2 regions of the Pseudobacillus sp. 179-B 2D1 NHS genome follow, and region 2 is predicted to be linked to the other one. Evidence: riboswitches for the same ligand, from Rfam matches in the RefSeq annotation. Region 2 holds a riboswitch; the other holds the start of a gene.
What was found. A riboswitch is a leader RNA that binds a small molecule or an ion and turns the genes downstream of it on or off. The one in region 2 is predicted to bind FMN.
Positions count from the first base shown of each region.

Region 1 (4,530 bases), on a different contig from region 2:
TTAAAAAATGACCTAACTTTGTTACTTTCGTTTCCAAATAGCGGCGGTTTTCATCTTTCGGTGGCATTTCCAGCGGCACGCGATCGATGATTTCTAAGCCGTAGCCTTTTAAGCCGGCAATCTTACGCGGGTTATTTGTTAACAGCTTCATTTCTTTAACGCCGAGGTCACGTAAAATTTGAGCCCCAATGCCGTAATCACGCAGATCGTCCGGGAAGCCAAGCTTTTCATTGGCTTCTACTGTATCATAGCCCTGTTCCTGCAGCTTGTACGCCTTCAGCTTGTTGATCAAACCGATGCCACGGCCTTCCTGCCTCATATAAAGCAAGACGCCGCGGCCCGCTTCTTCGATTTGCTGAAGCGCCGCATGCAATTGAGGGCCGCAGTCACAACGGTAGGAACCGAAAACATCGCCTGTTAAGCATTCCGAATGAACACGGACAAGCACAGGAGAACCATCGCTTACATCACCTTTAATAAGGGCTACATGGTCTTTGCCCGTCAAATTTTCCGTGTAGCCAACCGCTTTAAAGTGGCCGAATTCTGTCGGCAGCTCAATTTCTACTTCCCGGGTAACCAATGCTTCCTTCTTGCGGCGATATTCAATTAAATGTTGGATGGTAACGATTTTCAAATCCAACTCTTCCGCCATCGCGAATAAATCCGGAAGTCTTGCCATCGTTCCATCTTCCTTCATAATCTCACAAATCACACCCGCACCTTGATGGCCGGCAAGCAGCGCTAAATCCACCGCTGCTTCTGTATGGCCGGCCCGTTTTAATACACCGCCTTTTTTGGCAATGAGCGGGAAAATATGGCCTGGCCGTTTAAAATCGGCAGGCGCTGCATCCTTCTTCATCATTTCCTGAATCGTTGCTGCCCGTTCAAAGGCGCTGATCCCTGTGTGAGTCGATACGTGGTCAATGCTCACAGTAAATGCGGTTCCGTGGCTGTCTGTATTATGATCAACCATCATATTTAAGCCGAGTTGTTGGGCTTTTTCTTCTTCCACTGGTACGCAAATGAGGCCGCGGCCCACCTTCGCCATGAAATTCACCATTTCGGCATCAGCCAGGTCTGCCAGGCCGACAAAGTCGCCTTCGTTTTCGCGATCTTCATCGTCCACAACGATGATGACTTTCCCATTTCTAAGGTCTTCCAGTGCTTCTTCTATCGATGCAAACATCTTTTTCACCTCGTTTGTATTATTAGGCAAAGCCGTGTTTTTCCAACAGCTCCATCGTTACGTTGGAAGCTGGTTTTTCCGCTTGCCGATTCATCATTCGCTCTACATATTTCGCAAGCATGTCACATTCAATATTAACTGGATCACCGATCGCTTTTTTCGCTAAAATCGTTTCCTCTTGTGTATGCGGAATGAGCGAGATCGTTATTTCTTTTTCAGACACATAAAAAATTGTTAATGATGTTCCATCTAGCGCCACCGATCCTTTCGGCATCAGGTAAGGCGCCAGCTCAGCCGAATAAGTGATATCCACATAAAGCGCATTTTCAACTTGTTTCTTGCCCGATATTGTCCCGACACCGTCTACGTGGCCGGAAACGAAATGACCACCAAAACGGCCATTCGCTGCCATCGCCCGTTCCAAATTCACTTTTGATCCCCGATTTACTTTGTTCAAGGAAGTGTCCTGGAACGTTTCCGGCATAACATCAACCGTAAAACGCTCAGCGGTAAAACTTGTAACGGTTAAGCAGACACCGTTCACCGCGATGCTATCCCCGAGCTGGACATCCTCCAGCACTTTTGAGGCCGCAATTGTCAGCTGCATCGACTGGGTCCGGGCAAGCACCTCTTCAATGGTGCCAATTTCTTCGATAATGCCAGTGAACAATATTGTCACCCTTCTTTCCGTGAAGCCGTAATCTTAATATCTTGTCCGATCATTTCCACCTTATCAAACGTTAATGGAATGGACTCATCCATCGTTGGGAATCCTTCTCCCCCGAAAGGAGTCGGCGCGATTTTGCCGCCAATGAGCTTAGGTGCCATGTAAATGATCAGTCGTTGAAAGGCTTTTTCCTGGTAAAAGGAAGCATTCACTTCACCGCCGCCTTCTACGAGCAGCGTCATGATCCCTTCCTCCCCTAATTTTTTTAAAAGAAGAGGGATTGGAATATCAGCCGTTTCCAAGCGAATCACATCAGCGCCTGCGGTAATTAACGCTTCTTCTTTGTCAAGAGAGGCTTCGTTGCCACAGATAATAAGCGTCTCGGCTTCTTTGTTTTCGATTACTTTTGCAGTTATAGGAGTACGTAAATGTGTGTCTAAAATGACTCGAATGGGGTGTTTTCCTCCGTGGGGCAAACGGGTAGTAAGGAGAGGGTTGTCCTGAAGAACGGTATTCACACCGACTAAAATCGCATCATGCTCATGTCTCAAACCATGAACATCTTCTCTTGCCGGCGCATCTGTTATCCAGCGGCTATGACCTGTGTAGGCGGCTGTTTTGCCATCGGCTGTAATGGCTGTTTTCATTGTGACGAAGGGGGTGTTATGTTCAATAAAATGAAAAAACGGTTGTAACAGGTGATCTGCGCGGTCCTGGCAAATGCCAATCTCCACTTCGATACCGGCAGCTTTCAATTTCTGGATACCTTTTCCGCTCACCTGCGGATTCGGGTCCATCGTCGCGATAAAGACCCGCTTGATTCCGGTTGAAACGACAAGGTCTGCGCACGGCGGCGTCTTTCCATGATGTGAGCAAGGCTCCAACGTAACATACAAATCAGCTCCCATCGCTTCTTCTCCGGCGGCACGAAGCGCATGAACTTCCGCGTGGGGAGTGCCTGCTTTCAAGTGAGCGCCCATTCCAATCACACGTCCGTCCTTCACGACTACAGCGCCAACCGGCGGGTTCGGAGACGTCTGTCCTCTGACGCCCTCCGCAATCGACAAGGCTAACTCCATATATTGTTCCTTTAACATTTCGCTAGTCCTCTCTCTCCATCCAATAAGTATTTTCGTCCAATGAATGGTTTACAGCCAATAAACCAACAAAGCCCCGTATATATAAAATATACGGGGCGTAAAAGGCATAGCCAAATAAGCATCTTAAAAATCCATTTTTAAAATGCCTCATCCTTCTCCCATCCAGACTTTCACTGTCGGCTTCGGAATTTCACCGAATCCACCGCTTTCAAACGAACGCGGGTCACGGACTAAGAGCCATTGCTCATCACCGCCGGTGGGGAATTTCACCCCGCCCCGAAGGATACACTATTCAAGTTAATTCTTATTATTACTCTAGGAATACGATTGTGTCAAGGTTTTTAATCTTCCCATTATGATTAATTCGAGTCAAAAAAGAAGGTTTTTGATGAATTTGGTCCCCAATTGGTCCCCATGGTCCCCAATAAAACAAAAGAGCCATTTTCTTTATTTTTTTGTTGGCAATGCCACAATCTCAAATGCTTCTTCTAATTGATGTGCTGCCATTTCCACCAATGATCCGTCTTCTAATACAAGAAAAAGCATGGCTCCTTCTATTGGCTCCAAATGTCTCAAAAAGAGCCCTGTCTTTCTGCATCGAAGATTTATATTATTTTCACACCTGAATTTTTCCAACTCTTTAAAGTCCTTAATACTATTCAACGACAATAACATCCTCTCCTTCACATGATATGTAGAACTATATAATCAAATAATTAGAAAAAATTTCTAATTATTTCTTCCCAATCCTATTTTACCTGATAAAATAAACTTATAAATAAAAAAGGAGGAAAGAAATGAAGAAATATTTAAAGGTACTTATATCTATGGTCTTATTACTTGTCGGTTTTACAGCCTTTCATTCAAATGCAGAAGCAGCGAAAAATCCGATCAGTCCTAAACAAAGCCGAGTTACATACACATTGAAAGATGCAAATGGTGTGGCTTATAAAGTGTATTTTGCCGGGGTTAGAGAGAAAAAGGCGATTGCCTCATACAACCGTGGTGATTGGGCGCATGTTTGGGCCGGTGCTAATGAAGGAGATTTACTTTACAGAGGGAATTACACACTCTACACACAAAAGGTTGGAACAAGCCATATCAAAAAGTCTAGTCATTATTTTAGAGACTACACATTAAATGCAACAAAGAAATCTGTTCATATGTACCCTTCTAAATACAAGGGACAACCGGACATTCTGGCAGTTGCGGAAACGGACAGTGAGTATTGGGAGAACGCCGATTGGTATTATATAAAGAATGGTGTTTTAACTCATATTACTGGAGCTGCTTATACTCTTAGAGCTCAAGTATTAAGAAAAAACGAGTTTCTAATCAGTTGGTATAGTGTTGAAGACAATAAATGGTTTTTTAGTGGAGCGGTCTTTGATCCCACGAAGAATGTACTTCAAACAGCTGACACAGTTTACAATAAACCAAATGTAGTAATTAGAGACTGGAAAAAACACTGGCAATAAAAATAAGCTCCACTCAAACGAGCGGGGCTTTTCTTATTGTTCTTGCCTGATTTGCGGATTAAAACCAAACTCTCGTCTAATATCTTGCTGAGCAATGGT
Region 1 covers NZ_JBIQDP010000001.1:57,940-62,469, reverse strand. Annotated here, with positions in the region: gene ACH0BF_RS00420 (bifunctional 3,4-dihydroxy-2-butanone-4-phosphate synthase/GTP cyclohydrolase II) at 1-1,186, opposite strand, end outside; gene ribE (riboflavin synthase) at 1,209-1,856, opposite strand; gene ribD (bifunctional diaminohydroxyphosphoribosylaminopyrimidine deaminase/5-amino-6-(5-phosphoribosylamino)uracil reductase RibD) at 1,862-2,950, opposite strand; FMN riboswitch at 3,100-3,241, opposite strand; gene ACH0BF_RS00405 (hypothetical protein) at 3,401-3,622, opposite strand; gene ACH0BF_RS00400 (hypothetical protein) at 3,751-4,431, shown strand; gene ACH0BF_RS00395 (GH25 family lysozyme) at 4,465-4,530, opposite strand, start outside.
Region 1: linked by a shared signal. The riboswitch ahead of ribD (bifunctional diaminohydroxyphosphoribosylaminopyrimidine deaminase/5-amino-6-(5-phosphoribosylamino)uracil reductase RibD) and the one ahead of ACH0BF_RS05635 (ECF transporter S component) in region 2 are both predicted to bind FMN.

Region 2 (4,530 bases):
AATTGCTCTTACTTGATGAGCACTCTGTGAAACAGCTTCTGTCATGGCTTCTAATTCTTCAATCGCTGCTGAAACGGTCTCTACTTTTTCCCCTACATCTGTTACAGATGACTTGATCTCCTTGAACACTTTAAGGGATGTTTGTGAAGCAGATAAGCCTTGTTCCACCTTATTGCTTCCAGCCTGAATAGATGCAGCGGCTAAACTTGTGTCCTTTTGGATTTCTTTGACCATCGCAGCAATTTCAGCCGCAGAAGTTTTTGACTGCTCAGCAAGTTTGCGCACCTCTTCTGCCACGACAGCAAAGCCTTTTCCAGCTTCCCCTGCACGCGCCGCTTCAATGGCCGCATTTAAGGCGAGCAAATTGGTCTGCTCAGAAATAGCGGTAATTAACCCGGTCACCTTCTGTATCTCAGACGCATGGTTTTCTAAAATTTTCATGTACTCTTCTGTTTCTTTTATGGACACATGAATATCTTCAATTTGATCAGATACATGCTCAGTAGCCTCTTCTCCCTGGCCAACTAACGATTCTACTACTTCAGCAGAATGAAGCATGTTTTCGTTGCTTTCGGCAATCTGTTTAATCCCCTCTGACATTTCCTCCATAGACACCACTGCCTCGCTAATAAGCTCTCGCTGCATGCTGCTTCCTTTCATATTTTCCTCCGCTGTACTTGCCATCATTTGCGAAGAAGCAGCGCTTTGTTCTGTACTAGCTGACAATTCCTGAGATTGGGCAGATAGTTGGAGAGCAGATTGATTAACCTTGCCAAGGATATTTTGCAAATCCTCTACCAGCTGATTGAAGGCCATTCCCATTTCTCCAACCTCGTCTTTATTTCTTATGCGCAGCTTGTCTACCTGCAAATTACCTGCTGTCACTTCCTTCAAGGCAGCTGTTACCTTTCTGACTGGTCTTGTAATCGATCGTGCTATGAAATAAGCAATAACGCCTCCTAAAATCGTTCCGGCTGCTACAAGCAAAATTAAAAATATTTTTGTTGCCACCACGTAACGTTTTAGTTCCGTTCTTGTTTCGTTCACCTCTTCCATCTGCACTTGTTTTAATTCCAATGCTTTATCTTTTAATGCTTCTTCCGCTTCGTTAGTCTCGGTGACATATTTATTTGTTTCAGCTTCCAGGCCCTTCTCCTGGCTTTCAAAGACTTTAGAAGTAAGTTCGTTATATCGGGCGCCCGCCTCTTCTAGTTCATTTAATATTTCCTTAGTCTTTGACTGTTTAGTTGCCTGTTTAAGTTCACTAAGTATGTTGGCAAATTCTTCTTGTTTTGACTTAATTGCGTCCAAATCCCGCTGTTCAGAAAAGGCAAAGTAAGCGAGCGAGTTGATAGACATATCTTTTTCTATGGTAATTACTTCATTCACCATTTCTATCTTTTTTACACGGTCATCAAGCAAGAACGTGTATTCCTTATCAATTTTGATAGCTGCCAGGTACCCAATAACCCCTACGATAACTAAAATCACCAAAACTGCAATAAATCCAGAGTATAACTTTTTTCCTATTGAAAAATTCACTATTTGCTCCTCCACTTCATCTTTCTTCCGTATAAATGTCTATTTTCTACGGATAATTATACCCTTTGCACTATAACATTCAAGAACTTTTTGACTGGTACACAGGTCCATGGGAGCATATAAAAAAGCTCTAAAAGTCTTTTCATCCACTTTTAGAGCTTATTATTAGTAACATTTTAAGAGACAGCTGTTTGTTTACGCATCCAAACGTAAATTCGGGAATAAATGAGCATAAAGACAGCAGCCATTAAAATTCCTTTAACAATATTAAAAGGCAGGATAGCTGAAACGACCATTTGCTTCGTCTCCGGCGCACTCATAGCTGGTGCGTTTAAGAAAAGTGTATAAGCAGGAAGAACAATATAGTAATTTAACACGCTCATCATAACTGCCATAAACACCGTTCCACCTACTAAAGCAAAAGTTAAGCCTTTTTTCGTCTCAAACTTCTTATATACATAATAAACCGGAAGAATAAAAGCAATGCCAGCAACGAAGTTGGCTAAGTGGCCGACTGGCACACCGGTCGGACTTCCAGTCATAAAAAAGTCTAAAATATTTTTCACTAGTTCTACCATAATACCAGCAAGCGGCCCAAAGATAATAGCAGCGATTAGTGCAGGAATGTCGCTGAAGTCAATCATTAAAAAGCTTGGAAACGGGGGAATTGGAAAATTCAGCAGCATGAGTAAATAAGAAAGCGTGCTCAATAACCCCACAGACGTCAACATACGGATATTCATTTTTTTCACAACAATTCTCTCCTTCTTCTCATTCATCATTCATAAGAAGAAAGGCTGCCAAATCCTTGAGGAACAACAAACCCCCAAGCTAGTAGCTTGAGGGAGAAAAGTCATACTCAAATAAACGTTCAAATCTGCACATTTTGAACGCCGGCAGACCTTCACCTTCTCCCATCCAGACTATACTGTCGGCTTTGGCTTCTCACCAAATCAACCTTGCGGCTCGCGGGCTTAGAAACGATTATTTCCATACCGCCGGTCGGGAATTTCACCCTGCCCCGAAGATGAATATAAGATTTTTCCTAGCGGCCTTCACCTGTTACAACAACAAGTAACGACCAGTAGATTTAATTAAATAATAACAATCCCCCAAAAAAAAAGCAAGGGGGGCAGCCCCTTGCTTTTGCTAATAACCTAGATTTACATACTTTGCTGCCGAGCCACACTATCTGTATGTACCCTTCCTGCTATCTCCTCCAAGTGACTATTATGGATAAGAGACTGCTTTTTCTCATTTCTTGATTGTGCAAGCCCTCCCCCGATCATCAACAAACTAACACACAAAGCCATAAGCAAAGCGATCATAAAACGTTTCATGTAGTCTTTCATGGTGCACCGCCTCCAACTTGCTTTTTTGCTGCCCTTTTAGTTGTATGACGGAAAGCGTTTCCAGTATGACTATTTTTCTGGATAAACAAGCAAAGCGGTAAATTACTTACTCTCCGGGCAGGCGAAATGAGAAAATGGTTCCTTGTCCCAATTTGCTCTGTACTTTAATGCTGCCATTATGAGCGGAGATAATATTCTTTGCAATGGAAAGGCCGAGCCCCGTTCCAGAACGGCCTCTTGTCCGGGCCTTATCCCCTTTGTAAAAGCGTTCAAACACAAAAGGCAAATCCTCTTCGCTAATTCCCGCTCCAGAATCCTGGACGGATATATGATGGCCATCTGCTTTTAACTCATAGCTCACTTTTACGAAGCCATGTTCCGGTGTATGGCGCAAAGCATTATCAATCAAGTTGGTTAAAACTTGCTCAATGCGATCAGGATCCAATTTAGTTAATATTTTTTCATTAGGAATCTGCCACGTTAAATCAATATGCTTTTCTTTGGCAATCCCTTGGAATTTATCAGTCACCCGCTGAATAAACGCTGGAAAATCCACTTCTTCTAGATTCAAAGAAATATGTCCCGCCTCCATCCGTGCCAAATCTAAAAGCTCATTGACAAGCCGGCCAATCCGCAGTGACTCATCATAAATGATTCGAGCCATTTCTCTTTTTTCGTCTTCTGTAGCAGCAATATCATCAATGATTGCCTCGCTATAGCCTTGAAGCATAGAAATCGGCGTACGAAGCTCATGAGAAACGTTCGCTACAAAATCCTTTCTTAACTTGTCAAGCCGGCGCTCTTCCGTCATATCACGAACAACAGCAACCGCTCCACGAACGTTTTTCCCATTATAAAGCGGACTAACAATAATGACATAAGAACGGCCTTGAATAGAAAACTCGCCAATTTTTTCGGTCTCTGTTTGAACCGCCTCTTTCAAGAGTTCTTCGACGAGCGAAGGCATCATTTGCTTTGGGTTTTCTTTCTCCACTTCATAATACCAATTTTGCAAAAATCGTTCTGCCGGCGGGTTAGTAATTAAGATCGTGCCGTCCCGGTTAAAGGTTATAACGCCATCAGCCATACTGCTCAAGATGCTAGCCAGTTGCTCTTTTTCCTGGTTTAACGCGTGAATATTGTGATTGAGCTGCTTTGCCATTTGATTGAACGAAGTGGCCAGCGCCCCAATTTCATCACTCGTTAAAATAGGAACCGTCGTATCGAAGTTTCCTTTCGTCAGTTCATTGGCTGCCTCTCTCATTTTACGCAAAGGAGCTGTAATTCTCGTTGACAGGAAAAAGGCAAAAATCGTCGTTAAAAAAATCGCAATGCCAGCAGCCAGCAGAATAAGCTTCGTCGTTTGATGAGAGGTTTCTTTAATGACTTCAAGAGATTGATAAATGATAACAGCGCCGCCCTGGCCCTTCTTCATTTCGAGTGGAACAGCAATAGCAATTGAGTTCTCATGGCGATTGGTCCGGCCGTCTTCATTTACCTCCAATTCTGCTTTTACTTTCTTTTTATCTGTAAATACACGAGATAATATAGGGTGATTCACTATCTCACTTCGTTTGAGTCGATTGAGGGCCGAATCATTCGGTGAATAATGAAAAGTCTCTCTGTTTTCAGCAAT
Region 2 covers NZ_JBIQDP010000004.1:90,739-95,268, reverse strand. Annotated here, with positions in the region: gene ACH0BF_RS05640 (methyl-accepting chemotaxis protein) at 1-1,542, opposite strand, end outside; gene ACH0BF_RS05635 (ECF transporter S component) at 1,719-2,294, opposite strand; FMN riboswitch at 2,445-2,575, opposite strand; gene ACH0BF_RS05630 (hypothetical protein) at 2,706-2,894, opposite strand; gene ACH0BF_RS05625 (ATP-binding protein) at 3,001-4,530, opposite strand, start outside.